4 regions of the Chryseobacterium carnipullorum genome follow, and region 2 is predicted to be linked to each of the others. Evidence: riboswitches for the same ligand, from Rfam matches in the RefSeq annotation. Region 2 holds a riboswitch; each other region holds the start of a gene.
The links. A riboswitch is a leader RNA that binds a small molecule or an ion and turns the genes downstream of it on or off. The one in region 2 is predicted to bind cobalamin.
Positions count from the first base shown of each region.

Region 1: linked by a shared signal. The riboswitch ahead of EG346_RS13380 (acyl-CoA thioesterase) and the one ahead of EG346_RS23550 (T9SS type A sorting domain-containing protein) in region 2 are both predicted to bind cobalamin.
Region 3: linked by a shared signal. The riboswitch ahead of EG346_RS12540 (TonB-dependent receptor plug domain-containing protein) and the one ahead of EG346_RS23550 (T9SS type A sorting domain-containing protein) in region 2 are both predicted to bind cobalamin.
Region 4: linked by a shared signal. The riboswitch ahead of metE (5-methyltetrahydropteroyltriglutamate--homocysteine S-methyltransferase) and the one ahead of EG346_RS23550 (T9SS type A sorting domain-containing protein) in region 2 are both predicted to bind cobalamin.

Region 1 is NZ_CP033920.1:2,922,899-2,930,548, forward strand. It holds gene EG346_RS13370 (HD domain-containing protein) at 1-159, shown strand, start outside; gene EG346_RS13375 (IS256 family transposase) at 511-1,713, shown strand; gene EG346_RS13380 (acyl-CoA thioesterase) at 1,859-2,242, opposite strand; cobalamin riboswitch at 2,359-2,537, opposite strand; gene EG346_RS13385 (hypothetical protein) at 2,590-3,387, opposite strand; gene EG346_RS13390 (ATP-binding cassette domain-containing protein) at 3,539-4,204, opposite strand; gene EG346_RS13395 (endonuclease MutS2) at 4,593-6,740, opposite strand; gene EG346_RS13400 (GNAT family N-acetyltransferase) at 6,874-7,383, shown strand; gene EG346_RS13405 (acyltransferase family protein) at 7,430-7,650, shown strand, end outside.
Region 2 is NZ_CP033920.1:5,214,081-5,221,730, forward strand. It holds gene EG346_RS23545 (esterase-like activity of phytase family protein) at 1-976, opposite strand, end outside; cobalamin riboswitch at 1,223-1,414, shown strand; gene EG346_RS23550 (T9SS type A sorting domain-containing protein) at 1,498-2,622, shown strand; gene clpP (ATP-dependent Clp endopeptidase proteolytic subunit ClpP) at 2,912-3,598, opposite strand; gene dnaG (DNA primase) at 3,718-5,700, opposite strand; gene EG346_RS23565 (T9SS type A sorting domain-containing protein) at 5,830-7,650, shown strand, end outside.
Region 3 is NZ_CP033920.1:2,743,417-2,751,066, forward strand. It holds gene EG346_RS12520 (L-threonylcarbamoyladenylate synthase) at 101-649, shown strand; gene EG346_RS12525 (nuclear transport factor 2 family protein) at 755-1,099, shown strand; gene EG346_RS12530 (CCA tRNA nucleotidyltransferase) at 1,142-2,563, shown strand; gene EG346_RS12535 (YncE family protein) at 2,721-3,764, opposite strand; gene EG346_RS12540 (TonB-dependent receptor plug domain-containing protein) at 3,778-5,619, opposite strand; cobalamin riboswitch at 5,652-5,827, opposite strand; gene EG346_RS12545 (cytidine deaminase) at 6,086-6,568, opposite strand; gene namA (NADPH dehydrogenase NamA) at 6,669-7,650, shown strand, end outside.
Region 4 is NZ_CP033920.1:3,880,757-3,888,406, reverse strand. It holds gene EG346_RS17705 (DUF2750 domain-containing protein) at 1-279, shown strand, start outside; gene EG346_RS17700 (VOC family protein) at 413-799, shown strand; gene EG346_RS17695 (hypothetical protein) at 915-1,679, shown strand; gene EG346_RS17690 (Lrp/AsnC family transcriptional regulator) at 1,758-2,219, opposite strand; cobalamin riboswitch at 2,374-2,558, shown strand; gene metE (5-methyltetrahydropteroyltriglutamate--homocysteine S-methyltransferase) at 2,932-5,247, shown strand; gene EG346_RS17680 (serine hydrolase domain-containing protein) at 5,470-6,552, shown strand; gene EG346_RS17675 (helix-turn-helix domain-containing protein) at 6,684-7,067, opposite strand; gene EG346_RS17670 (KTSC domain-containing protein) at 7,402-7,650, shown strand, end outside.

The DNA of each region.
Region 1 (7,650 bases), 2.3 Mb from region 2:
GCTCACACGTCAGGAAAAAGCTGGACTGAAGCTGGCGTTACGGAAAAGCAGATCAGAAATATGCTTGAAAATGCCATTACCAGAGCATCGGATGAAATGGGGGAGGCTTTTCAAACGTTGCTTAGCAGGAGTTTGGATACTGAAAAAGTTGTTAGATAATGGGACAGACAATTGATACAATAGTTTATAACGATCTGTTTTGACGATTATCTTAGGTTATTAGAGATGTAGGGAACGACCTAATAAACTGTAAGGTTAAGAAAATGGATTCTGTGAACGTTAAGAAAACTCTTATGTTTGAGTGCGGCACAAAATACGATTCTTACTATAGATAGCTAACGCAAGAGTTTTAGAGTTTTTAGAGAACAGATTTCATTTTTAGTGGAAGTTTCCAGTGGTAGTGTCTCACTAACTGTGTAAGTTGAAAAGTTATTCTGGAAAATTTTGAGCCCTTAGAGCTCAAAAAATTTTACGGAAATAACTTTTTATTATTTTTAACATTACATAGTTATGATTGACAAAGAAGATTTATTAAACAACAAGGATTTCTACAAATCCTTTAAGAATGGGGAAGATTTAACATCCTTCTTCAAAGAACTGCACAAAAAAGCCGTGGAGCATATGTTGGATGCAGAGCTGGACAGTCATCTGGATAACGAAAAGCATGGTAAAACAACTAATGGAAATTATCGAAACGGTCATGGAACCAAAAAGATAAAATCGTCTTTTGGGGAATCCGAGATTAAGGTTCCCAGAGATAGAGAAGGTAGTTTTGAGCCCGCATTAGTTCCCAAAAGGCACAACATTATCGATGGTTTAGAAAACATCATCATCTCATTCTATGCCAAAGGAATGAGCGTATCAGACATTGAGGAACAAATCCGTGAAATGTATGATTTTGAGGTTTCTACTTCCACCATATCACGAATAACCAATGCGGTTGCAAGTGAAGCAGTAAGTTGGCAGAACCGCCCGCTTGAAGATTTGTATCTCATTGTCTGGATGGATGGGATTGTTTTCAAAGTAAGGGAAAACTCCAAAGTCATTAATAAAACAGTTTATCTGGCTGTTGGATTAAGCCGTGACGGGAGAAAGGAAGTATTGGGAATGTGGCTTGGAAAAAATGAAAGCTCAGCATTCTGGATGAGTGTTCTCACAGATTTAAAAGCCCGTGGTGTGGAGGATATTCTCATCACCGCCACCGATAATTTAAACGGATTTACCCAGACGATCCGCTCTGTCTTTCCCGAATCTCAAACCCAGATTTGTGTTGTGCATCAGATCAGAAATGCCTGCAAATATGTGGTATGGAAGGACAGAAAAGAATTCTCTGCCGATATGAAGCATATTTACACCGCTCCAACAAAACAAGCAGCTGAACAAGCACTCAATGATTTTGCAGATAAATGGGAAAGTAAATATTCTTATGCTATCCAATCCTGGAGAAACAATTGGGATGAACTTACTGTATTTTTTGATTTTCCTTTAGAGATCCGAAAAATCATTTATACAACTAATTTAATTGAAAATCTAAACGGAAAAATCCGAAAATACACCAAAAACAAAATGTCTTTTCCTACCGATGATGCCGTAATGAAATCAGTGTATCTGGCATTAAAAGAAGCTACTAAAAAATGGACGATGCCTATCCAAAATTGGGGCATTGTTCTCAATCAATTTATCCTTATTTTTGAAAAAAGGCTCAGATTATAAAATCCAAGCCTAACTTTTTAACTTACACACTTTGTGGGATAGTGTCTTTCCAGTCTTGAATTTTTGGTTCATTTTGCTTCAAGGCAAAAGAACCCAATTGTAAAAATAGTTTCGGGCGGCCTCTGGCCGTCCGAAACTATTTTTATTACAGTATTCTGATAGGCTTCTTTTCTTCATCAATAGCCACAAAAGTAAAATCTCCAACGATCGCTCTTTCTCTTTCATAAGAGTACATTTGCTCTGTATAGATCTCTACATTCACTTTCATACTCGTTTTTCCGACATAGGAAACTTTCCCTATCAATTCTACAATCGTTCCTGCTGGAATTGGTTTTTTAAAATCGATTTTATCGCTGCTTACGGTTACCACTCTTTTTCTTGCGAAACGGGTTGCCGTGATAAAGGCTACTTCATCCATCAGCTGCATAGCAGTACCTCCGAAAAGTGTATCGTAATGGTTGGTGGTATTTGGAAAAACCGCTTTAAAAATTCTGGTTTCGGATGCTGCAATTCTTTCTTCTGTCGTCATATTTCATTATTAATTAATGCGAAATGAAATACTATCAAAATAACAGAGCCATGACAGGAATCATAGGAATTCCTGAAGCAGTCCATCAGATCAATAAACTTCAAATCGCGAAAGTTTCTTGTTTAAAGAAATAGGCAGGTCTCCTGACTTGTAACATCATTTATCTCCTTCCCGTGCCCTGCACAGTGGATCCTTGATAAAGACTTCAGTTACTTACAGTTGCGCGACAGTCCGTGATTTTCACACGGTTCCCTTTTCATCTGCGTTAAGCAGAACCAGTTTCTGTGATGAATAAGCGTTATACTTTTTCAGGGCAAAAATAAGAATATTACAGAGAAAAACGGCAATTATTCCGGACTATTGTAAATAATCTGGCTCATCACTCTTCCTTCCTTGATGGCCCAAAGCGTGATATACCGGTTTTCACCCGAGCCGTTGATCATATAAAGATAGATATGATCATTGTCAAGAGCCGTTACTCCTACATTATTGAAATCCATTGTAGGCTGGAACATATTTTTAATGGCTTCCCTTACAAAAACGGAACCTCGTCCGGGCTGCTGAACTCGGATCGATTTGATCTCTGTCATGCCTTCCGGAAGTGCATCCTTGATTCCCCAGGGTTTTACTTTATCTATAGTAAGAATCTTTCCATTCGCATCTTTTTCCTGTTTTCTGTAGCCGGCGTTCGATGGATACACATCGATGACTACTTTTGTTCTCTGGGAAGTTGGTATTTTAGGATTGCTGTTGTCCGTAAAGATAAGTGATTTTCCGTTCTTGGATTTAGACGGTGTAAACTGTGGAAGCTGGTCGATAAAAGCGATACGGCCTTTATTCACCATTCCTTCCTTTTCAAGATTTTCATATCTCACAAAAGGTTTTTCCTCATCCTGCTTTTCGGGATATTTGATCCATATCCATTCCGTTTCTCCCGGGGCAGGCTTTACATAAACAAATACATCTCCTTTGCGCATTCTGATCTTGTCTACTATTTTTCTGTAGTCATCCTTGTGGACACGTACATTGGCATAGCCTTCTTCAGCTTTTACCACACCGAAAGGAACTTTATTCTGTCCTTTCACAAATGCTAAAGAAAAAAGACTGAAAGCGGATAAGTACAATGCTCTGTTTACGGAAATCATTTTATGAAATTTTTTGATCCCTCAAATATATAAATTAAATGTTTTTTTTGATCATTAAAATTTTGTTGTATTTGCTTAAATTGATCAATACCTTCCGAAATAAACATAAAATTCTTCATTAATCATATCCTGCTGCTGATATCTCATGCGATTATTGATTTTTAGGAAGGTAATTGAATTGCTGTAGTTCTTTAATCCCCTGGACTTTTCGCAAATAAGTATCTGAGAGAAGATAAAGATCATCGGACATCTCTAATAAGGTCTTGTAATGATGGTCAGAGATGATTATACCTTTGTACCGGGCCTGGCTTTTAATGATCTTTTCCAGTTCGTCAACAGCTTTAGGAGAAACGCCGCTGAAAGGTTCGTCCAATAAAACAAATTCCACATCTGAATAAGTAATAATCAAGGTTTCAATAATTTTTTTTTCACCGCCAGAAAGATTTCTTACGGTTTCATCCAAAAATGGTTGTATCATTTTTAAACCGTAAAGTTTTTCCGTATTTTCTAGGGTACAGAACAAAGGAATAAGCTTCCTTATTTTACATTCTTTTGGAAGAAATGAAGAGCGCTGGGGTAGATAGGCAATTTTATTTTTCCTGTCCGATAAGCTTTTAAGAATCGTTTCATTTAATTTAATAAACTGTGTATCCCCTTTTACTGTCCCAAAGATAATTTCGAATAAGGTAGATTTCCCACCACCCGAAGGACCCAGAATACCTGCAATCTTACCAGTTTCACAGCTTAGGTAGATGTCCTGCAGAATTTTTCTTCCGCCAAAAGATTTGGTGATACTGTCGATGTGAAGTCTGTTCATAGGAATCGCGTCATAACTTTGATCATTAAACTTAATAATCCCGTGAATCCCCACAAAAACCATTTTGAAAATCCAAAATTGGCGTAAAAAAAATATTCGTTTTTGAGCCGTATGTCATAAATGAAAAAATGGAGCAGAGGAAAGATAAGAAAAAAGCATAATCCAAAATTTTCAATGCTCAATTGAGTAAAGAAGCACAGTAACAGCGAAAATGAAATAGCAGGGATTAGTAATTTTCTATAAAAAATCCAAAGGACACGTAAGCTTTTATCCATGATCCAAAAATAACAAGAAAATTTGATCTGTATGCTTCAATAGGCAATGTTTAGGAGTTAAAATAAAATAGCACTGAACATTCAGCGCTATTTTTATGTTTAAATGAACATCATTAAATTCTCTCAAGTTCATCCGCATTAATCGTTGTCTTAAAAGTTCCATAGTTCACGATCACTTTATTCTTGGAAATTTTTTCAATCGTTCCTACGCTGGTACTTCCGGGAATACGCACACGCTGTCCCTCTTTCATCCATACGGCACGGTCGGTTTTACGTTTCTCCTCCAGTTTTTCATTGGTTTCAGCGATTTTTTCGATCACATCATCCTTTTTCAGTTGCTGGGTGATCTTTCTTTTAACCACCTGAAGACGCTTGGTTTCGTCTTTATCCGCACCAATTTTCCTGAATTTTTCCTGCTCAAGAATTTTCACAAAATCCTTTACTACATCCTTTCTCGATTTACCTTTTACATAACTGTCGATAAATGTTTCAATTTTATTCCCAAACTGAAGTTTGCGGTGTTCCTCCTCATACAATTTTTGGAAATTGAACAGTTTCTGTTGCAACTGTTCATTAAGTTTCTGGAGATTGTCGCGTTTATCTTCTACCGATTCTTTTCTTTCAGCCAGATCGGTTTTCAGTTTTTCAACTTCAAATTTTTCCTGCTGAAGCTTTACAATCGTTTTATCAAGATTAACAATATCATGCTCTACTTTCTTTTTGGCAGCATGAATGATAAATCTCGGAATTCTGTTCTTCTCCGCTACTTCAAACGTAAATGAACTTCCTGCCTGTCCTACCTCCAGTTTATACATCGGTTCAAGTGTTTCTTCATCGAAAAGCATGGCCGCATTTTCAGCATTCGGAAGCTCTTCAATGACAAGCTTGATATTGGTATAGTGAGTCGTAATGATCGCAAAACTTTTTTTGTCATAGAAATACTCCATGAAACTTTCCGCCAGTGCACCACCGAGCTCAGGATCAGATCCTGTTCCGAATTCATCGATAAGAAGCAGGGTATTCGCATCCGCCTCACGGATGATTCCCGACATTTTCTTAAGTCTTGAGGAATACGTTGACAAATGGTTCTCGATCGACTGGTTGTCTCCGATATCTGTCATCATCTTTTCAAAAAAGAACATTTCAGATCTTGGATGCACAGGGACGAGAATTCCGCTTTGGATCATCAGCTGAAGCAATCCGACTGTTTTCAGAGTGATGGACTTTCCTCCCGCATTCGGTCCCGAAATACAGATAATTCTGTTGTGATCCGTTAATGATAGCGTCTGTGGGAAGATCGTCTTGTTTTCTACTTTATTTCTAAGCCATAACAGAGGATGGAATGCATCTTTCAGCTTCAGCGTTCTGTGACGGTTGATTTTTGGAAGTATTCCGTTCACCAGTTCAGCAAATTTTGCTTTCGCTCTCGTCAGGTCAAGATCAAAAATATACACCTGATATTTCCATAGCTGAGGCTGGAATTCTGCCAGTTCAGCGGTAAGTTTTCTCAGGATCTTATCAATTTCTTTCTTCTCTTCCTCTTCACTTTCCTTAAGCTTAAAGTAATGTTTTACCACACTATCCGGCTGCATATAGGTAATGGAACCCGTTTTTGAAATTCCTAAAACCCTTCCCGCAACTCGTTTCTTAAATCCTGATTTTACGGCTAAAACTCTCTGATCTTCAATAATAGTTTCCCGGATATCATCAAGGAAATCACTTTGTCCGTAATTGAACAATGCGCGGTTGAAATTTTCCTGTATTGCTTTTTTAGCGTGCTGGATTTCGGCTCTCAGTTCTTTTAAAACGGGAGAAGCATCACTTTTTACTTCTCCAAAACGGTTAAAGACTTTGTCTACCTTATCAATAATCTCTTTCTTAAACTCCAGCACAGAAACATCACCTATTAAAGTAGGGAAGGTGTCCGGCATGGTGGCGAAAAACTTCTGAAGCTTTCCTATCTGTTCAGTTAAGGTTTTTATTTTGATGAAAGCATTGTTTTCCAAACGGTAATTCTCGATCAGCATTACCTTCAGCTCACTTTCAATATCTTCATACTCATCAAACGGAATCGCATTTGAACTTTCAAAACTCGAGAGGTATTCCGACGTTTTTTTCAGGGAAAGTTCCGCCTCGTCAATTTCCATGGGACGAAGTTGAAGAATTTTTTCTCTCGTTTTCGGAGAGTACGCAAATGGAGAGATCTCCGCGAGCAATTGCGGAAACTCTAATTCGTTTAAATCTTCTTTATTTATATACACACTGCAAATTTAGTGAGAAAATGTGAATCTGCTGACGGACAATTTGAAAATGAGCTAATTTGAATAGTTGACAGCGTCTATTAATTGAACCTGGAGGAGATTTTTGATCATTCGTTTTTAGTACATTTGGAAGATGAAATTAGAAACTGAACGATTGATCTTAAAAGAAATTAATGAAAATCACGTCGAAGATATTCTACGGATCAGGAGCAATCCATTGATTAATCAATTCGTTACAAGAGTTTCACCAAAATCTAATTATGATGCGCTGGCGTTTATTTTAAGCATCAAAAGGAGAACTCAGACTAAAGAAATTATTTTCTTCGGAATCTCTTACAAAGATCAACCCGATCTTATCGGAACCATTTGTCTCTGGAAATTTTCTGAAGACAGGAAAACAGCAGAGATTGGTTATGAATTGTTACCTGATCATCATAGGAAAGGAATTATGTCGGAAGCTGTAGATTCTGTTTTAAATTTTGGATTTAATGAATTAAATTTACAGGAAATTTTAGCGTTCACCAATACAATGAATGAGGCTTCCCAAAAGTTATTACTGAAACACAATTTTGTTTTGCAACAAGGAAGAATAGATGAAGGTTTTCCGGACAATATTGTTTTTAGTTTATATAAAGGAAATTAACTTTTAACCATTGATCGCCGGAAAGGCAATATTGTTTTTTTATAACATGAGAAATGAAATAAAATCGTTAACCGGACTTAGAGGTATTGTAGCACTTTGGGTGACGTTTTTCCATTTCACTTATTTTAAAAGTTTTTGGATTCAGTCTGTAATTGGCAAAGGGTACGTTGCTGTAGATATTTTTTTTGTACTCAGCGCTTTTCTTCTTGCGGTATCATACTCCGGAAAATTTCGGCACCTGACTTTTGATAATGCCGCGACATTTTA
Region 2 (7,650 bases):
CATCAACAGCTGTAATATCAGCTCCGTTTACATCTGAAGCTCCGGCTATATTGATCCGGTATACTTTTTTGGTTCCGCCCTGAGAGCCAAAGTTGCCATCTCTTTCGATCACAAGGAATTCCGTACTGCTGATGGCTGTGATATCACACACTGAATCTGAAGCACCGCCATTCTGCTTATACAGATACTGTTTTGTTTGTCCTGTCGCTATATCGAAAGAGACAATTCTGGTTAAAGTGGTATTCGTTGCCAAAGCTTTTGTTGGGACATACATCGTAGACTGTATAGTACCAACCAGCATTTTTCCGTCCGGAGTGATGCATAATCCTTCCATTCCTCTATTGGCTCTTCGTTTTGCCAAAACAGCGGGTAATTTTCTTGGCCCGGTATTAACGCCTATCGGACTTATTCTTTCCAACTCCACTCCTTCTGCACTATAATGAACGATGTGGGGACCATATTCATCAGAAACCCAAAAGGTTCCGTCTGCCGCTGCTACAATGCTTTCGCTATCCAGCCCGTAATTGTCTGTTCCCAAAACATTCCCTGATGCATCGTAGGCTGTTTCTCCTGTACTTCCCATTCCTGCAGGATTGGGAAGACCGGTAATCGGTTGGCCGGAAGGATTTTTAAGCTTAATATATTTAATGATCTCGATATTTCCTTCTGCATTAATTTTAAAATGCATAATGGTTGGGGTAAAATTCGGAGCCGGGAATTTTTTCCCGTTCAGATAGTCTGTATTGGGACCACGGTCTGTGATCACATAAAACTCACCCTTTCTGGTAGGATGTGCCGCTGCACCGGAACCAAACCCACCGTTAATGATATCTACACCATTCACTGTTGCTAATTTGGAAAAAGGAAATTCCTGAGGAAGCTTGGTATAATTGACATCCTGGTTATTCATCTTGTCGTCATCTTTACATGATACGAGCGCTGTGAATATGATGGCCGATAACAGCAGTTTTTTCATAATTACTTTTATGCCGCGAAAGTATACATTGATTGTAAACTGATGTTGAATTTAATAACAATTGTATTTTAACAATAAGATCTTTAAATGAATTTATTTTAAACACCGAAATAACCCGAATATTATCAATCTTTCTTTTAATTCTTTATTAAATCAAAAAATCATCTTTCTAAAAGTCTGACAACCGTTAAACAAAAGACTGAAAAGACACGATAATTCACAAAACGGCTTCAAAAATTTATATAATATATTTGCAACAGTTAAGGCTGAACATCTGTTCATTAACAGGGAATCAAGTGAGAAGAAATTCAATGCTTGGGCTGTACCCGCAACTGTAAGCTGTATCAAACTTTGAGTACATAAGGCCACTGGATCCAAGTCCGGGAAGGCGTACTTTGAGAAGCAAGCCAGGAGACCTGCCTTATCTGCATTCGCTTCAGGAAGAGAAGAATCTGAAAAGAGTTCTGTATTCTTTGTCCTGTGGGAAAGTTTCGGGAATAAAACTTTAATTTAATTATATTATGAAAAAGATCTATCTTTTTTTTCTGCTGCTATGTTTGCAGCTATTTTCAGCGCAGTTTACAGAGAATGACATTAAATTCTGGGTAGGAACGGGCTCCAAAAAGGCTTATTTCATCGCCGATTTTAATGACAGTGACAATCCCACATCGTATGCCTGGGGCTATCGTTATGATGCGAATAATCTCACGATGGAAGACCTCATCAATGCTATCGCTGCAGCAGAACCTAAAATAGAAGCAGAAGTTCCTTCTGGTTTTCTTTACAGTTTCAATTACAACCATCACATTCCAAGTCTGGAAGATTACTGGTCTACGTGGTCCGGCCCAACTGCTGAGAATATGAATCTAAATAATGGGGTCAACAATGATCCATTAGTTAATGGAAAATGGTACGGCCTTTCTTTCGGATATGGATTTACCTCTACTACACCACCACTTTCCCATCCTTCGGCTCCAGTGGCTGCTTATCATTCTGCATGGTATAATGCATCGCAGATTACCAACTGGATCGGAACAGGAAGCAATACAAGTCTTATCGTTATCGATTTTGGAACCAGCAGTTCTGCCGGACAAGCTCATTCTTTTGTTTTTGGAATTAAATATAACGGAAGTTTAACCGCTGAACAAGCTCTTCAGCTGATTCATGCACAAGCTCCTTATTTTAATTTTACATCAGGCAGCAACCAGATCAATGCCCTTTCTCTCAATAACTTCACAGGAAATGCATCCGGAACCAATACCTGGAAGCTTTACAAAGGAAAAGACCTTTCAAGCTGGAGAGGACAGACCAATCTTTCTCAGATTCAGTTGGGGAATAACGACTGGCTGGGCCTTAGCTTCGGACAGAGACTGCCATTTACTCCACGAGAAGCTTCGAACCTGACGTTAGGTGTTTCTGATATCCGTAAAAAAGAATTGAGTATTTACCCAAATCCGGCAAGTGATTTTATCCAGATAGAAACTTTGGAAAGTATTAAAGAAGTGAACATCTACGCTGTTTCAGGAGAAAAGGTATTGACTGCAAATACTGCAAGAATCAATATTCAGGCCTTGAAAACCGGAATTTATATGGTGGAAATTAAAACATCGAAGAATACGATGGTTCATAAGATGATTAAGAAATAAATGAAATGCACATCTAGTAGTGTGTTTTTTTGAACCACCCCGTCAAAAATTCTTTGAATTTTCGCCACCCCTCCATGGGAGGGGAATTGGAGTCGACGAATTTTTGTAATTATGAAAATCTAAGATTTTCATACAACTTAAGTGACCTTCTTTTCGTACAGCTTTTAAACTTAAAAATAAACTAAAGTGTAAAAAAAGATTTTGTCTCTTTTGTGATTAAGATAAAAATCAAGCAATAAAAAAACGCACCGAAAATTCGGTGCGTTTTTCAATATTCCTGAAAAGGAAATTATTTTTTCTCTGTAGATCTCTGTAAAACTTCGTCTACCATTCCGTAGCCTTTCGCTTCCTCAGAAGTCATCCAGTAGTCTCTGTCTGAAGACTTCTCTACCCATTCATAAGTTTGTCCTGAGTGGTGACCGATGATCTCATAAAGCTCCTGCTTTAATTTAAGCATCTCTCTTAAGTTGATCTCCATATCTGAAGCTACTCCCTGAGCACCTCCTGAAGGCTGGTGAATCATTACTCTTGAATGCTTAAGCGCTGAACGCTTTCCTTTTTCTCCTGCTACAAGTAATACCGCTCCCATTGAAGCTGCCATTCCTGTACAGATTGTAGCTACGTCCGGTTTGATGATCTGCATTGTGTCATAGATTCCTAACCCTGCATAAACACTTCCTCCCGGAGAGTTGATGTAGATCTGGATATCCTTGGCAGAATCAGAACTTTCCAAGAATAAAAGCTGAGCAGTTACAATGTTGGCCACCTGATCATCAATTCCTGTTCCCAAGAAGATAATTCTATCCATCATCAGACGTGAAAATACGTCCATCTGGGCAACGTTTAATCTTCTTTCTTCCATGATATATGGCGTAAGATTGGTTGGACCATACATTCCCATATACTGATCGGTAGCAAGACCGTTATTTCCTAAATGTTTTACAGAGAAATCTCTGAATTCTTTTTTAATGTCCATATTTCTATTATGTATTATTAAATATTTTTCGAAGTTTAAATTACAACTTTTATTCCTAAAATTTTATAGGACTTTTTGTCAGAGAATTCCGGCCTGATGATCAGCGGTATGTCTGCAATCTATCTTTTTCTATCTACGTAAATACCTTTGATAGGGGAATATTCAATAATATCGCTCAATCTGATGGAGGCTTGTTTCAGCAGGGTAATCTTTTTGATCAGCTCATAATATTTCACTTCATCCGTTTCACTGTACTGGTCCAGCTGTTTTGCAGTTTCTTTAATAAGATAATCAATATATCTGTATTTGTGCAGCAAAACATCTCCCTGAACCTGTTCCGCTATTTTGTCACCATAATTGGGCGGATAAATATTTCTGGAACCCCAGTTTTCCAGTTCATCCAGAGGAATCAGGGCATCTACTACCTTTGAAGTTATTTCTTCATCCATAAAAGCCACAAAAAAGTTTCCGCTTCTCAGTTCATCCTTTTGAATTCCTTCTTTCACCTGGTTGATGATAATTTCATTGCCTTTTACTAAAAAATTATACTGCTCCTCTTCAAAATGCAGAAGGATTTCTTCAATAACGGTAATCTGATATTCTTCGTTTTTATCGTTGGTTCTTTTTAACACAATATCACCAAACATCAGCATGTGATCGACGAGTTTGCTTTCCATAAACAAAACGTCGTAGAGATAAGGATCTTCTTTTTCCTCGTCCAGAGGTACAATTTCAAGCTTAGCCGGAGTTTTCTCTTTTTGTTGCTGAATGTGCTGGGTTTGATTCTGAGTAATCTGTTTCTGAACATCCAACTCGTTGAAAAGACTCTGTTCGGACAATCCGAATTTATTGGAAACCTCTTTCAGATAGACTTCCCTTTTCAGGGCATTCTGTACGAAAGAAACCGATTTTACAATATTCTGGATGGCTTCGGCTTTTTTTATGGGATCATTTCCGGCATCTTTTAAAAGAATATCTGCTTTAAAGTCAATGAAATCCGTCGCTTCATTTTCGATGAACTTTTCTACATAATCCTGCGGATGCTTTCTGGCAAATGAGTCCGGGTCATCACCTTCCGGGAAAAGCAGGACACGAATATTCATTCCCTCTGTCAAAAGCATATCAATACTTCTGAAACTGGCTTTGATTCCTGCATTATCACCATCAAAAAGAATCGTTACATTTTCCGTCAGCCTTTTGATCAGTTTAATCTGCTCGATGGTCAAAGACGTTCCTGAACTGGCCACTACATTTTCGATCCCTGACATATGAAGCGCGATCACATCCATATAGCCTTCTACAAGAAGACAGTTGTTTTTTCTGGAAATTGCCTGTTTGCTTTGATTTAACCCGTAAAGAACATTGGATTTATGGTAAATCTCTGTTTCCGGTGAGTTAAGGTATTTGGCTGTCTTGACATTATTCTTAAGAATTCTGGCTCCGAAACCTAAAACCCTGCCCGAAAAACTATGAATAGGAAAAATAACTCTTTCTCTGAAACGGTCGATTCCGGATGGTGTGTTTTCAGGAAATATAGAAAGTCCGGATTTTTCAAGAATATCTTTCGTATAACCTTTTTCCTCGGCATAAACAGTGAAGGCATTCTTCTTTTCTACGGAATATCCAAGCTGAAATTTTTTGATGATATCATCTTTCAGCTCACGCTCTCTGAAATAGGCCAAACCAATACTTCTCCCTTCTTCCGAATCCCAAAGAATCTCCTGAAAATATGTGTTGGCAACTTCATGAATTTTATACAGCTGATCTTTTTCGGTCTGTGCATGTTTTGCTTCTTCAGAAAACTCACGCTGATCTTCTTCAATTTCGATCCCGTATTTTTTAGCGGCGTGTCGAAGGGCTTCAGGATAGGTAAAATTCTCAATCTCCATAAGGAATGAGATGGCGGTTCCTCCTTTACCTGTTGAGAAGTCTTTCCAAATCTGTTTGCTCGGCGAAACGACGAAACTCGGAGATTTTTCATCGTGAAAAGGACTGAGTCCTTTGAAGTTAGACCCTGCTCTTTTCAGCTGCACGTACTCTCCTACTATCTCTTCTACCCGTATCGTTGAAAAAATTTTATCTATGGTCTGTTTGGAAATCATACCGTAAAATTAAATATTTAGTTTGAAGAAAAAAACTTCCGCAAAAAGAATGATTTATATCACCGATCTTATTTAAATCAATTCTAAATAAAATAATATGTTTGCATTGAAAATTTTTAACCATTAAGCATGATTACAACTCAATTCTTTACATTACTCAAACGGGTAAAACCAGGTATGATCGCGGCTTTCGTGCTGTTCGTGTATACTTCTCTGGATGCACAGGTGATCTCATCTTATTCATTCTCACAAAACCAAGGGACTTATATTCCTATTTCCAATTCCACCAATATTGCAAAAGCTACGGCATCTACAGGTTCAGGAGTCCTGGACGACAATGTCTATCCACTGAATACTGTTATTCCATTTTCATTTCCTTTTAACGGAAGTACATTTAATTCTATAAAGGTCCATGCCAACGGATTCATCAGCTTTGGAAGCCCTGTCACCAGTTCTTCCGACCCTATAGGTTCAGGAACTGCCTACGCAGGAGTTGTTTCACCATCGTCTGCTGACCTTCAATCTCTTTTTAATGTAAACGGCCTGACAGGATCGATAGATTATACAGTTGCCGGTAGTGCTCCCAACCGCGAATTTATTGTTCAGTGGAGTCATTTCAGACCTTATTCATCGACAGCAGCTACGTCTACCTCTCATCATGACTGGAATTTCCAGGCGAGACTGCATGAAAACGGAAGTATCAGGTATGTGTACAGCATGGCTTCTCAGGGATCACCCAACGCATCCAGTGCCAAAGTTGGTCTGAGAGGAGCGACCAACAGTGATTATAATAACAGAGCTGCATCAGGAAATGCTTCCAGCAATTGGAATAATACGGTAGCAGGAACTAACTCCTCTGCGGGTATCACAACTAACTACAGTTTTCTTCCAACACAGGGTCTGACGTTTACCTGGATTGCCCCCACTGCCTGTATTGTACCTGTATCACAAGCATCTAATTTAGCTTTAACGAATTCAGGAATGATCATTAACGGAACTTTTACAGCCAGCTCTCCTGCAGCGGATAAATATCTTATTCTGAGAAATGCAAACGGAACATCACCTAATGCACCGGCAAACGGAACGGCCTACACTACCGGCGAAAATGCTTCTCTCAATGCTTATGTAGTGTATTACGGATCTAATACAACTTTTGAAAACAATTATAATCACGGAATCCGGGGAAATAATCAGTATACCTACACTGTTTATGCTGTGAATTCAAACTGTATGAACGGGCCTTTGTACAATACACAGAATCCTTTAAGCAGTTCTATCATTAGCTGTCCAGCTTCCGTAAATGATATCACGACCTCCAATGTAAACACCAATTCATTTGATATAACATGGTCCGATTCCGAAAACGGAAACGCATTACCCATCAATACGGTTATTGAAGTGGCTTCGGACAGTAATTTTATGTCAATGGTGGCAGGATCACCTTTTACCCTGGGAGCTTCTGCTTTATCTCAGCCTATTTCAGGACTACAGCCGAATACTCAATACTTTATCCGTGGAAAAAGAGTAAGTACCCAATGTCAGAGCTCATATTCCGGAACGGTAAGTATTTATACAACCTGTCCGCCCACATCTTCATTGTACGAAAACTTTGATTCTGTTTCAGGAGCAAATAATCTCCCGAATTGCTGGGGTAAAATCCTGACTTCCAATAATGGTTCTACACCTACCATTAGTTTAACAACCACAGAAGCGAACTCATCACCAAACAATATCAGTTTTTACGGAAACGGAGCGGCCACAACAGAAGCAGCCACGAAAATCATTCTGGTAAGTCCGGAACTGACCAACATCAACAGCGGAACACACAGGCTTCGTTTCAAGGCGAAAAGAACTTCAGCAGATATAAAAATTCAAATTGTAGCTTTAACAGGAAATACATCTTCTGCCAATGTTGAAATCATTGAAACACTCCCTTTGACCACAACATAC
Region 3 (7,650 bases), 2.5 Mb from region 2:
ATAAAATATTCATCAAAACACAACATTTTAACACTCTATTTTTTGGCTGAAGCATCTTGTTTTTTTACCTTTATACACGGGTTTCATGCCCTGTTGAATTATGGAAAATATTATTGAAATACTAAAATCCGGCGGAACAATTCTTTATCCTACAGATACGATCTGGGGAATTGGATGTGATGCTACCAATATAGAAGCAGTCAATAAGATCTTTGACATCAAAAAAAGAGAAAAAAATAAATCCATGATCATTCTTGTGGAATCTGAAAAGAGACTTCAGGATCTGGTGGATGTTCCGGAAATGGCATGGGAAATTATGGATCTTAGCGAAAAACCTGTAACGATTGTTTATGAAAATCCGCGTGGACTTCCCAAGGAACTACTTGCTGAAGACGGTAGCATTGGTATCAGAATGATAAAAACAGATTTCTGCAGAAAGCTGATTACAAAATTAAACAGACCCTTAGTTTCTACGTCTGCCAATTTCAGTGGTGACAAAAGTCCTCTGAAATTTTCGGATATTTCACCGGAAATCGTTAAACTGGTGGATTATGCTGCAGAAGATGATAGAGAGAAAGTTTCAAAATATTCAGGTTCTTCAGTGATAAAAATATGGAATGATAACAGGATTAAGGTTCTTCGTGAATAAAATTCTATGTAATTCACTCAATTTAAAATCTTGTCAACATATATTGGCAGGATTTCTTTTTTTAAATTTCTATCTTTGCATTATTCAATTCATAAAAGACGTGCTATGAACCATGAAAATTTTGCTGAAGAATGGATTAATGCCTGGAATTCTCATGATCTGGATAAAATACTATTCCATTATGCTGATGATATCGAGGTGACTACACCCATGATTACTTTGGCTACAGGAGGAAAAGAAAATACTTTGAAGGGAAAAAATGATGTATGGGAATATTGGAAAAAAGCATTGGAAAAATTCCCTGATTTGAATTTTGAACTTATCAAATCAACAGCAGGAGTAAATTCAGTGGCTTTGTATTATAAATCTATTATGGATAAATATGCCGTAGAAGTCATGTTTTTTGATGATGAAGGAAAAATTAATAAGATGTATGCCCATTATGATTAATGGAAAAAGACATTGCTAGAAAAGACGATCTATTTATTAACGATGAAAATTAATCTTACCCAAAATAAAAATTTAAAACTATTCAAGATCATTGCTGATGCGGCAGAAAAAAATAACCAGTCCGTCTATATTGTCGGTGGATATGTCCGTGATCTTCTGATGAAGAGAACAGCATCTACCGATATCGATTTTGTGACTGAACAAAGCGGCATTGAGCTGGCTGAAACTGTAGCAAAGGACCTTGACCCTAAATTGAAAGTTTCAGTCTTTAAAACATACGGAACAGCGATGATCAAATATAAGGATCTTGAGCTGGAATTTGTAGGTGCCAGAAAAGAAAGCTACACCGAGAACAGCAGAAAACCTGAAGTTGAAGGTGGAACTTTGGAAGACGACCAGAAAAGAAGAGATTTCACCATCAATGCGATGGCAATTTCTTTAAATAAGGCTAATTTCGGAGCATTGATCGATCCCTTTAATGGAGTTGAAGATCTGGAAAAAGGAATTTTAAGAACACCTTTGGAACCCGCACAAACCTATTCCGATGATCCGTTGAGGATGATGAGAGCGGTTCGTTTTGCCTCTACATTGAATTTTGTGATCGAAGAGAAATCTTTGAACGCCATTAAGCAGGAAGCAGAAAGAATCAAGATTGTTTCTATGGAAAGGATCATGGTAGAGTTCAATAAGATCATGATGTCCAAAAAACCTTCTGTAGGTCTAGGATTAATGGAGGAAACTGGTCTTTTAAAATTAATCATTCCCGAGCTTATAGAACTGAAAGGAGTAGAAGAAGTAGAAGGACAGACTCATAAAGATAATTTCTACCACACTTTGGAAGTAGTAGACAATATTTCTGAAAATACAGATAATCTTTGGCTTCGCTGGTCAGCATTATTGCATGATGTAGGTAAAGCTCCAACCAAAAAATTTGTTGAAGGTACAGGATGGACTTTCCATGGCCATGAGTTTCTAGGCTCAAAGATGGTAAAGACTCTTTTCCACAGACTGAAACAGCCGCTGGGAAGTGATATGAAGTACGTTCAGAAAATGGTAAAACTTTCATCACGACCCATTGCTCTGATCACGGATGATGCCTCAGATTCTGCATTGAGAAGACTCTTGTTTGATGCCGGAGAAAATCTGGAAGATCTTTTTACCCTTTGTAAAGCAGATATTACTACCAAAAACTCTAAAAAGCAGGAAAGATTCAAAAAGAATTTCGAATATGTAGCGGTGAAGGTCAAAGAAGTAGAGGAAAAGGATCAGGTACGTAATTTTCAGCCGCCAATTACCGGAGAAGAAATTATGAAGATGTTTAATCTTAAACCCGGAAAAGAAATTGGAATCCTGAAAGAGAAAGTAAAAGAAGCCATACTTGAAGGAGAGATCCTGAATGATAAGGAAGAAGCCGAGAAATTTGTGATCGCTGAAGCTGAAAAATTGGGATTAAAGTATAACTAAATTAAGACTTAATAAAAAGGCTTCGGCGGGATAAATCCCGCCGAAGCTTTTTTTATCAGTGAAAACAAAATCAGGCCGCTTCGAAGAAGCGGCCTGAAAAAAAACACAAATGATGAAAAAAAATAAAATTTATAAATAATACCGAAGTATTAATGTCTTAGTTTGGATACACTGAATTAGACCCTATTCCCGTAGTAAATGCTCTGATGATAGCTCCTGAAGTATTATAAACTACAATTTTACTAGCCTGGGTAAATCCATTTGAATCAGAAGTGAAAATTTTGTCGTTAATTACACTGAATCCATATAAAGCAGAATAGGCGTCAACACTGTTTGCTACTGTAAATAGTGGTGAAGTAGGAGCTGTTGTAGCACTCATATCCATGGTGTATACATTTTTCCCTGAGGTAAAGTAAAATTTACCATTCGAAATTTCAAGGTTTTTAGCATTCGCAATACCTGTTAAAGTCGTTGTCTTTGTAAGGTTTCCTGTGCTTGAAATCTGATAGATATAAGAATCAGCAGTTCCGGCAGCAATAGCATACACGTTTTGGTTGTTTGAAATGATCTTATTGATATTGACGTTAGGTAAAGTAATGGTAGACTGAACCTCATTTGTAGAAGTATTGATATAAGAAATCTTATTTCCAAAACCGAATGATGCATTCTGTACAAAGATATTGTTTCCGGCTTCTACAATTCTTTCAGCAGCATCTGTAAAAGGAATTTTCTTAATGAAAGAACCGTCAGAGATCTTATAAATGCTCACAAACTTATCACCTCCATATTTATCATTCGTTACATAAATATTATTGTTGGCAAAAGCCATATAACGTGGATTATTAAGTTCAGCTGTGATTTGGCCACCCGCTTTAAAATTATATCGGTTTGCCACCTGGATCTTATTGGAATTATTCAACAGAAGATACGCGTTGTCACCATTGAATGCAATCATTTGTAAAACATCCCCTAATTTCGCTCCTCCGTTATTAAGGGAGAAAACATTGTCCTGTTTAAGGTTCAGGTCTGCACTTACAAACGTTACGTCACCTTCAGGCTTTCCAAAGGTACCTTCATTAGCGATCAAAAAACCATTGCCGTAGAATATTTCCGGCTCATCATTGTTATCACTGTTACACGATACAATGCCCAAGAGAAGGGTAAAAGCAAAAAGAAAATGTAAAAATTTGTTCAGTTTCATAATATTTTTAAGTTTAAAAATTAATCGTTGCGTACACACTGTAGTTCCTCTTCGGCATAGGATACAAAGATACCGTCTGATACACCGTATTGGTAACATTGTTCACTTTGAATCCTAAAGTGTATTTCTTGAAAATAGCCGCAGAAATCCCTGTATTTAAGATAAAATAAGGATCAATGGCAGTAGATCTTTGCTGATCGGTAGTCGTATAGGTAAGACCGTTGAAAAGCCCTTGAGCATAGACGCTTAGGAAAGAATATCCGTACTCTATATTTCCCACCGCTTTATGCAGGGGAACATACATCCGCTGCAGTTGGGTGTCTTTATTCACTGATTTTGAATAAGTATACCCTGCATCAAGTTTCACAGAATGTTTGCCCAATTTTTTATTCCAGGTAACCTGCGATTCAAAACCGTAAGATTCTACCCTTGCCGTATTGAATGGAGCCCAGTATCCTAAAGGCGTAGGAAGCCAGTTAATAAGATTTTTGATGTCCATATAATAAGGACTTAAGGTGATCTTAAAATCTCCAAAACTGAATTCATGGTCCATATCGATATTCGTAGAAGTTTCTGGAAGTAAATCTAGATTTCCTCCCGGCTGCCAGTAGAGATCATTAAACGAAGGGAATCTGAAGTTTCTAGAAAAGTTTGCCCCAACATGATACCAGCGAAGCGCATTCCACTTTCCTGAAAAAGAATAAAGAAGAGGAGAAGAAATGTTCTCCACAAAGTCTTTCTTGATTCCTGCTTCAAAACGAAGATCTTTTGTAGCAAAATACCGGATCAAACCAGCCAGCGAACCTACATTTCTACTGATACTTCCAATTCCGGATTCATATCCTTCTCCTTTATTTACCTGAAATTCTCCAATAGCATTAATGTTGATTTTTGGAGTGATGAAATAGTTGAAGTCATTTTTGAAAATGTAATTCTTTCCCTCTGCACCACTGGCTTTAGGAAGATTAAGACTCGAAAAATACTGGAAATTATCTTCCGTGTACGCTGCTTTTAAGCTGTTCGAAAGATTATTTTTTTGAATATCCCATGCGATCAGACTCCTCAAAGTCTGCGCTTTATATTTTGTTCTGTTGCCGTTATCCTCAAAAATAGGATAGTGCTGTGATGCATCGAAGATTTGATTCTGCCACGAAATCGTCTGCTGATCAGCAATTTTATAAGAAGCTCCAATATTCACTGAAGTATTGTAATACCTTCCGTTAACGTTATTGAATCCTGTATTTCCTACAACAAACTCAGGAACTTTATAGTCATTCTGACTCGTGACGTAGCTTCCTGAAACTTTAACACTTAGCTTATCATTACTGAAAGAAGCCTGTGCAAAATTATTATACGTATCAAAAGAAGCAGCTTCCGAAAACACAGAAGCTTTAAATCCTCTGTTGAAATCTAAAATATTGTTTAAATGAATGCTTCCTCCAACAGCACCACTGCCGTAAACCACACTTCCGCCGCCAGCCTTTACCTCAATCTGATCATATCCGAACAATGGAATATTATTAACATCGCCCTGTCCTAAAAAACTGGAGTTAATGTTGATTCCATTCCATACAAAAGCCGTCTGCTGCGCAGTTGTTCCACGGAACGACGGCGACGAAACAGCACCACGGCCATTTTCCTTGATGTAAATAGAAGACTGATACCGTAAAAGTTCAGAAAGGTTCGTTGAGTTTTTCTCAACATCTTTTGGGTTAATGGTGCGTACCGGATGAAAAAGCTTTACTTTATTCATCTGGTTGTCAAAAATATAAATGGTGTCTACCGCCTTCTCCTGTCCCAAAAGAAAGCTGCCATAAGACGAACAAAGCAGTACTAAAGATCTTTTTATATCCATACTATTTTACTTTTCCTCCGAAAGTAATGTGTTTTTTAGTTACAATTTTGGCAGGTCTCCTGACTTTCGCATTCTGCACCTTCCCGTATGAACAGTGGTTTTTTGCAGAAACTTTTATAGCGATTTACAGTTGCGGGGACAGTTTGGGCATTTCACCCAATTCCCTATTATTTCCAATATGCTGGAAACCAAAATTTTTGCAAAGATAACTTTTTAAATCTATTGCACAAAAAGACAGAAAAATCAATCCCGAATCGTCAACTTTGCTCTGCACAACTAAGCAGAGAAGTATTGATGTTTGTATTTAAACGTAACCATTCACCTGCAAAGCAGAATTCATCATTGACATAATTTTTGAAAGTAAAATACCTCATCGTGAAAAGGCAATGATGATTGGTAAGAAAAATTCATCCTTTATCTGCAAAGCAAAATTCACCATTGACTACTTTCCATTCACTTTTCTCCTCTACAAAAATGTAGAATCAAAATAAAAAGGCAGCAGATCTTTAATGGATGATACCTTAACCACCTCATCATTCATGCTTGAAAAATAAAGATCTATATTCTCATTCTGCTTCGTTTCATATTCTATTAAACTCTGCCGGCAGGCTCCGCAAGGTGGAATCGGAGGATTTTTCTCATGGAATTCCTTAGGACCTCCCACGACAAAGATCTTCTTTACTTTTACGTCCGGAAAGTTGGCTGCTACCCAGAACAAAGTGGTTCTTTCTGCACACAATCCTGACGGATAAGCTGCGTTTTCCTGATTGTTTCCCGAATAAATTTCGCCGTTTTCCAACAAAACGGAACATCCTACCAGGAAATTAGAATAAGGCGCATAAGCATTTTCACGGGCTTGTATCGCTCTCTTAAATAGAGTTTTTTCTATTTCATTCAGTTCACTGCTGTTTTTAAAGTGCTCGTAACTGATCTGTATGTCTTTTTTCATATATTAGTCAGACTAAAAAGGGGGGCTAAATTTACTTCTTTTTCATCAGGTGGACAATGTTTTTTTTGTTCAGCATTAAATTGAAATTCAAAAAAATAAAATGATATACACTTCAATACAATTCAGAAATATAGAGCTAAAAAACAGATGGGTAATGTCTCCCATGTGTATGTATTCTTGCGAAAACGGTATCGCAAATGATTTTCATTTTGTACACTACGGAAGCCGTGCCCAAGGCGGAACAGGTCTCATCATGGTAGAAGCTACAGGAGTAGAACCCAGAGGAAGAATTACCAATCACTGTATGGGAATCTGGAATGACGAGCAGGCAGAAGCGTTGAAGAAAATCGTCGGTTTTGTTCATTCCCGTTCAGAAAGTAAAATTGGCATCCAGCTTGCCCATGCAGGCAGAAAAGGTTCCACCTGGAATAATTTGCAGATTCCACTTGAAGAAGGCTGGGAAACGGTGGCTCCAAGTGCTGTTCCCTATCATCCGTCTGAGAGAATTCCGCATGTTCTCACTGTTGAAGAAATCAGGGAACAGGTAGAAAATTTTAAAGAAGCTGCAAAAAGAGCGGTCAAAGCGGGTTTTGATGTTATAGAAATTCATGGAGCTCATGGCTATTTGGTTCATCAGTTTTTATCCCCACTCTCCAATATCCGGACAGATGAATATGGTGGAAGTTTTGAAAACAGGATCAGGTTTCTGCTGGAGATTGTAGATGCGGTAAACGAAGTACTGGATGAAAATACAGCCCTTTTTGTAAGGATTTCAGGAACAGAATACGCTGAAAACGGATGGGACATCAATGACAGTGTAGAACTGGCCAAAGTTTTAAAAGAACATTCCGTAGATCTGGTAGATGTTTCAAGTGGAGGGAATATTCATGGAGCAAAAATATCTGTATTTGACGGTTATCAGGTTCCCTTTTCATCTCAGGTAAGAAATGAAGGAGGGGTAAAAACAGGAGCGGTGGGATTGATCACCACAACAGACCAGGCTGAAGAAATTTTGCAGAAAGGAGATGCCGACCTTATATTTGTCGCAAGAGCGATTTTGAGAAACCCGTATATGGCTGTTC
Region 4 (7,650 bases), 1.3 Mb from region 2:
AGAGCAAAATCTTGTATTAACGACGAATGGAGCCATTATAAAATTTCATCTATTCCCCTGAACGAGTTTATAGAAAACTGGTGTCTCGGGATGAATAATGATGGTCTGGTTGCAGGAACCAATTTTGACAGTAATTTATTCGGTTTTGAAGCAGAACCTTTGGAACTTGTGTTGGATATTATAGAAGAGCTTAAAAGAACAGGTAAAACCATCAATCTGGTAAAGTTTGAAAATATCCAGGATATGGAAACACAGATCAAAGATGTTTTAAGCAGCTAAAATAAAACCATCACTATTAATAAATTTAATTTGGCAGAAACACGAATAGCACCAATTTCGAACACAGATTTTCACGAAAAATTGGTACTGTTTGTGGAAAACATTCGTGTAATTTGTGTTAAAAAAAAAGAAAATGGAAATAGAAAACATAGACCACATCGTTCTCACGGTTGCCAGTATTGATCAAACTGTAGAGTTTTACACTTCTATTCTGGGCTTCCAGGCAATCACTTTCGGGGAAGGAAGAAAAGCGCTTACATTCGGAAATCAAAAGATCAATCTGCATCAGAAAGGTCATGAATTTGAACCGAAAGCGGAAAATCCCACCTGCGGCTCCGCAGACCTTTGTTTTATTGCAAAAACGGATATTCAAAAGGTGATGGAAGAGCTTAAACAGAAAAATATCGAAATTATTGAGGGAATTGTCGAAAGAACCGGTGCTCTGGGGAAAATGAAATCTTTGTATTTCCGCGATCCGGATATGAACCTGATCGAAGTAAGTAATTACTCATTACACTAAACCTATTTCAGCCTATTAAGATCAAACAGGATTTCTTTCTCTTTCAAATCTAAAATAGTAATTTTACAGCTGCATTATAAAAGACATTTCAAAAAAACATCGCCTATCCGGATCTATGAGAAAATTACTAATTCCCCTTTCATTGGCTCTTTCTGTAACAGTCTCGGGGCAGAAAAAAAACACCAAGACCAATACTCTGGTATTGTACACGTACCAAACCTTTAACTGTGACAATACAGGGTATTTTGATCCCGAAAAATATAAAAAAGAGGAAATAGATGGGGTTAATAAGCTTTTGTATCAATTCAGCAGTGGTCTGTTTGACAATCATACTGTCTTTAAACTTTCTGATCTGGACGATGTAAGAAAAAATAAAAACATCTATCTGCAGCAACTGGAAAAACAATACCAGGAAAAGAAAAAAGAGCTGTACGGTATACTGGTCATCAATCTTCCGGAGTGGAAAAAACTTCACCAGGAAACTATTCAGACTTTTGAAAACGAATATCAGCTGAAAAAAGAAGATCTTATCGCCTATTCTGATCCTGCCTCGTTGAAAAACAGCAAATATTACAGTACCTGCAAAGAATATATTGATGCAGTTTCCTCTCCCGACAAACAAAAAATGTACACCGTCTGGAAAAACTTTGCCGAAGCCAAAAGCAAAGAAAATTCTAATCCACAATTAGTAATGGATAAATTCAAGGCCCAATTCAACGATCCAAGGAAAGATGATTATGCCCTGATTCAACTGATTGGTTTCGGCTTTTACAACTGTGCCAATGGTAGTTTCAGACCCGACCCGAATGATGAAGGAACGCTCTATGAAAAATTTGATAAGGTCTTTACAAAACTGAAGGCAGATTGTGATGAGCCGTGATTTTGATTTAAAGATTGAAAAATTGAATGATTAAAAAATTATAGTAACAGTATTCGTTGGGATACTGTTTTTATTTTTTTAAATATTCACTCCATGAATGTTTTTCACTTCAGCCATCACAAAAGTACTGTGCGCGCTACCGATGGAATCTACTGAACCCAGTTTATTGAATACAAAATCCTGGTAATGCTTCATATCCCTTACCTGAACTTTGAGCAGAAAATCAAAATCTCCGGAAATATTGTAACATTCGGCAACCTCGTCAATCTGTACAATTTCTTCCACAAATTGATTTCCCACGGAACGGTCATGGATCTTAAGTTTGATCTGACAAAAAACCGTAAAACCTCGATTCAGTTTTTCTGCTTCCAGAACCGCTGCATAATGTTTAATGTATCCCTCCTGCTCCAGCCTTTTCACCCGTTCGAAAACAGGTGATGGTGAAAGATTAATTTCTTTTGCAAGCTCCTTTACCGTCAGTTTCGCATTCTTTTGAAGGATTCTAAGCAGCTGAAGATCCTTTTCGTCAAGTCTTTCCACAGAATAATATTCTTTTTAGGGTTATTTTTTTCAAATGTACAGAATATTTAACTTTAAAATAAAATAACGAAAGAATTATATTCTTAATTTAAATCATTATACCAATCAATTCACTTTAATCAATACCTTTACTCCAGATTTTGTTCTTTAACATTCTTCATCAAACAGAAGAGGTTTTACTTAACGTAGATTAATAGGGAATCGTGTGAGAATCACGAGCTGTCGCGCAACTGTAAGTAACGCATCAAAGGTTTTTATCCATGGATATCCACTGCGAAAGCGGGAAGGATGATAAAAACTGTTACAAGCCAGGAGACCTGCCTATTCTGAATGGACAATGCTTTCGCGGTTTGAAGCTTTTTAAGTCATACAGATGATACTTTTTGAACGTTTAATTTTCAATAGTTTTGATTTTAAACGCAAATATTTTTTATACTAATGCCTTATTTTAGGTTGCAAAGAGATGTGATTAATCGCTGATGAAGCTTATAAATAAAACGTTAGCTTCATAAAATCAATTTATTGATTCCTTTTTGCTTTCTTAACCTATAAAGGAATTTAAATTAAAACTTTGCGTTAAAAACTTTAAACCTATTCTCAAATTACGCCCTCACTGTATCTATTCTATTTCTGAAAACCTCTCATCGTCGGCATTGCGAAGCATTCTAAAAGAACTTTACCATTATTATTTAATTAAAAAGTTGAAAAGAAAATGCAAACACACCTACTTGGCTATCCGCGTATTGGTAGCAACAGAGAATTGAAAAAAGCCTGCGAAAATTATTGGTCGGGCAAAATCGTTTTAGACGAATTACTTGAAGTTGGCAAAACCATCGTACACAGCAACTGGAACCTGCAAAAGGAAGCCGGAATAGATCTTATTCCATGTAACGATTTTTCCTACTACGACCAGGTTTTAGACATGACCTTAACCGTGGGAGCGATTCCGGAACGTTATCAGGAAATTGCTTTCAAAAAATCTGAACCTGATCTCTATTTTGCGATGGCAAGAGGTTTTCAAAAAGACGGTCTGGATATCACCGCAATGGAAATGACGAAGTGGTTTGACACCAATTATCACTATATAGTCCCTGAATTTCAAAAAAATCAGGAATTCAGATTATTCTCCAATAAAATCATCCAGGAATTCATCAGCGCAAAACAAGCCGGAATCAATGCAAAACCTGTCATTATCGGTTTGCTGACTTATTTATTATTAGGAAAAGAAAAAGAAGAAGGTTTCGATAAGCTGGATTTAGCTCAAAACTTACTTCCGGTGTATATTCAGATTTTAAAAGAACTGGAAAATCACGGTGCAGAATATATTCAGTTTGATGAGCCTTTCCTAGCATTGGATTTAAATGAAAAAGCAAAGAAAACCTATCAATTGATTTATACGGAAATCAGAAAACAATTTCCGAATTTAAAGTTCATTTTGGCCACGTATTTTGATGGTTTAAAAGATAATCTTTCACTGGCAGCTTCACTTCCGGTGGATGTTTTACACATTGATCTGGTTCGCGCTCCTGAACAGCTGGATGAGGCTTTACAGGCTATTCCTCAGACACTGAGCCTTTCTTTAGGGATTGTAGACGGAAGAAACATCTGGAAAAATGATTTTGAAACATCATTACAATTTATAGAAAAAGCAATCCATGCCATCGGTTCAGAAAGGGTTTTCATCGCTCCATCCTGCTCACTTCTCCACTCCCCTTTCGATCTTGATTCAGAAAAAAATGAAGATATTCTATCGCCTGAGATCAAACAGTGGCTGGCTTTTGCCAAACAAAAAGTCTATGAAATAGTAGCACTAAAAAAACTGGCTTCCGGAAAAGCAGATTACCAGGCATTACAGCAATATGCCGAGAACAAAAAAGCCATTGATGCCCGTAAAACGTCAACGCTGATCCATAATCAGCAGGTAAAAGACCGTGTAGAGGTAACTACTGAAGATGATGCAAAAAGAAACAACCCGTTCAGTACAAGGAAAGAAGAGCAACAAAAAGTTCTGCAACTTCCTATGTTTCCAACGACCACCATCGGGTCTTTTCCTCAAACTAAAGAAGTAAGAACCTGGAGATCAAAATTCAAAAAAGGGGAACTGACTGCCGCACAATATGATGATCTGCTAAAAAAGGAAACGGAAAGAACGATCCGCTGGCAGGAAGAAATCGGCATCGATGTATTGGTTCACGGGGAGTTTGAGCGAAATGATATGGTGGAATATTTTGGCGAACAGCTCGAAGGATTTGCTTTTACTCAAAACGGTTGGGTCCAAAGTTACGGAAGCCGCTGCGTGAAACCTCCGGTCATCTATGGTGACGTGCATAGACCCCATCCAATGACGGTTTACTGGTCTCAGTATGCTCAGTCTCTCACTCAAAAATGGGTAAAAGGAATGTTGACAGGGCCTGTAACCATTCTTCAATGGTCTTTTGTGCGTGATGACCAACCTCGTTCATTGACTTGTCAACAGATTGCTTTGGCGATCCGCGATGAGGTAAACGATTTGGAAAAAGCAGGCATCCGAATTATCCAGATAGACGAACCAGCCATCAGAGAAGGACTTCCTCTCAGAAAATCCGAATGGCAGCAGTACCTGGAATGGGCTGTAGAAGCTTTCAGAATTTCAGCTTCTGGGGTAGAAGATACAACACAGATTCATACACACATGTGCTATTCTGAATTCAATGATATCATTCAGAATATTGCGGATATGGATGCTGATGTGATTACCATCGAATGTTCCAGAAGCCAGATGGAATTGCTGCAGGCTTTTGCTGATTTCAAATATCCGAATGAGATTGGTCCGGGAGTGTATGATATTCATTCACCAAGGGTTCCTTCCAAAGAGGAAATGATTTATCTGCTGCAAAAAGCACAGGCCGTCATTCCGGCACAGCAGCTTTGGGTAAATCCTGATTGCGGTTTGAAAACCCGTCATTGGGATGAAACGGAAAAGGCGTTGATTGCAATGGTGGAAGCCTCCAGGGAAGCAGCCGCAGCTTATGTACTACAGGAAAGCTAAAGATACAATCATTATAATTTGTAAGCAGGAGTTTTTACTTCTGCTTTTTTATGTTTTGGCTAAAGACCTTGTTATGCAAATTAAATGACAAGTGGTCTTAAGCCCGTTCCTGTTGGATTTTTTAAGAAATAATGTTAGCCAAATTAATCTCAAAATATTTTTTTCAACATAAAAAATTACCGTAGTTTTGATACCAAATCCATCATCAAACGATTATCCCTAATGAAAAAAACCATCATCGTTGCAAGCCTGTGCATCATCACATCAAATTTATTTGCACAGACCGAAAAAAATCCTGATCTGAAACCGGATCAACAATCGGATCAGAGCGTTAAAACGGATAATGACAAAGATTTTGAACGGTGGATAAAGGAAAATAAAGTTCCAAATGTTGGACTTGGCATTATTAAAAACGGAAAAATTGAAAAGATAAAAGTCTATGGAACATTGAGGAAAGGAAATGCAGCACCTGAAAATACATTATTCAATGTAGCTTCCCTCACTAAACCAATGACAGCCATCGTGGTCTTAAAATTGGTCAGTGCAGGAAAATGGAATCTTGATGAGCCTCTGGACAAGTACTGGACAGATCCTGATATTGCGCAGGATCCCAGAAATAAAAAGCTGACAACCAGAATCATCTTAAGCCACCAAACAGGATTTCCTAACTGGCGTTGGATGAATGCTGACGGAAAACTGAATTTTCAGTTTGATCCAGGAACAAAATATCAGTATTCAGGAGAAGGTTTTGAATATTTGAGAAAAGCTTTGGAAAAGAAATTCAACAAAACACTTAATCAACTTGCCGAGGAACTTATTTTTCGCCCTTTAAAGATGAATGACACCTCTTATATCTGGAATGAAAAAAAAGATGTGATACGATTTTCAGAAGGCTATGATAAAGACGGTAAAATGTACGAAACCGTAAAAACAGAAACATCCAATGCAGCAGATGATCTTATGACCACTGTATCAGATTACAGTCGGTTTTTAATCAGTGTGATGAATGGTGACGGACTTTCTAAAAAAGTTTTTAAAGATATGAAAACCAGTCAGGTGACTACTAAACAAGGGAAATCATTTGGTCTGGGCTTTGAAATCTACGATTTGGGCGATGGAAATATCGCATTGTCACACAGCGGAGCAGACAAAGGAGTACAGACCCTGTTCGTTATCATCCCTAAGACGAAAGACGGGATTGTGATTTTCACTAATGTGGATGATGGCTATAAAGTCTATGAGAAGCTTGTAACAGAATATCTGGGAAATTACGGCAGGAAAGTTATTGACATTGAGACGAAGTAAATTCAAGCTCTTATAAGCTCTATTTCAATAATGAAGGAAATTACAAAATATTCATCTTCTAAAGAATTGAAATCCAATGTAAAAAGCGCACCAGAATTCTGATGCGCTTTTATATTGTATTATTCTGAGAATTATTTCCCCGATTTATTCTGCTTCTCATTAAGCCTGCTGATTTCTTCTTTGAGCAAGCTAATATATTCCTGCAAATTCTTAATTAAAGAAATGCTGAGTTCATTATTGAATGTATTAACATTTCCACCTCCGCCACCAGAGGCAGCTCCATTAAATGTTGAGTTATTATTGTTAATGATCGTTGTAGCTTCCTCTTCTTCGTAAATTTCCTCTAGCGGAACCTCCAGAAAAGCAGCAATTTTGTCCCATTCCCTTTGTATAATCCTCACATCACCACTTTCTTTTCTGCTATAATTAGATACATCGGTCGCAAGAATATCAGCAATCTGCTGCTGAGTATATCCTTTTCTCTTTCGTACTGTACGTAATTTTTCTTTTTGCATATTTGCTTTTTTACAAATATAAAAAAAATAAGGACGAATAAATCATCTATCATTTGTATTTTAAGGATGCTGAGTTCAGAATCGTAGCAAGAACTGAAGGATCCATTTATTGTTTTTTTACCTAAATAAATTCCTTTGAAGAGATGATTTCAGGAGGAAGCCTTGTCAAGGTTTAAAACCTTGACAAGGCTAACGAGCTTATCCCTTTGGTAAAAAACAAAAAACACAGTGGATTTTATTTATTTCTTAAACATGAAATAAATTAATACTGAATAACTTACGATTTTCAAATTAAAAAGCTTAATTTTGCACCCCGAAATAAAGGATCATACATATGAAAAGAGTTGGTGAACACAGAAAGCTTCTTGGAGTTGATAAAACTGTCACTTTAAAGGAATTAAAAACAATTTACAGAAATACGATGAAAGATTCGCATCCTGATAAATTTGCCAATGACGAAGCCGGAAAGCTGGAAGCAGAAGAAAAAAGCAAGGCCGTGATTGAAGCCTACCACTTTTTGGTAAGCATCAACGAGGAAACGCAGGAAAAATACAAAGAAGAATACACGGAAACGATCACAAAA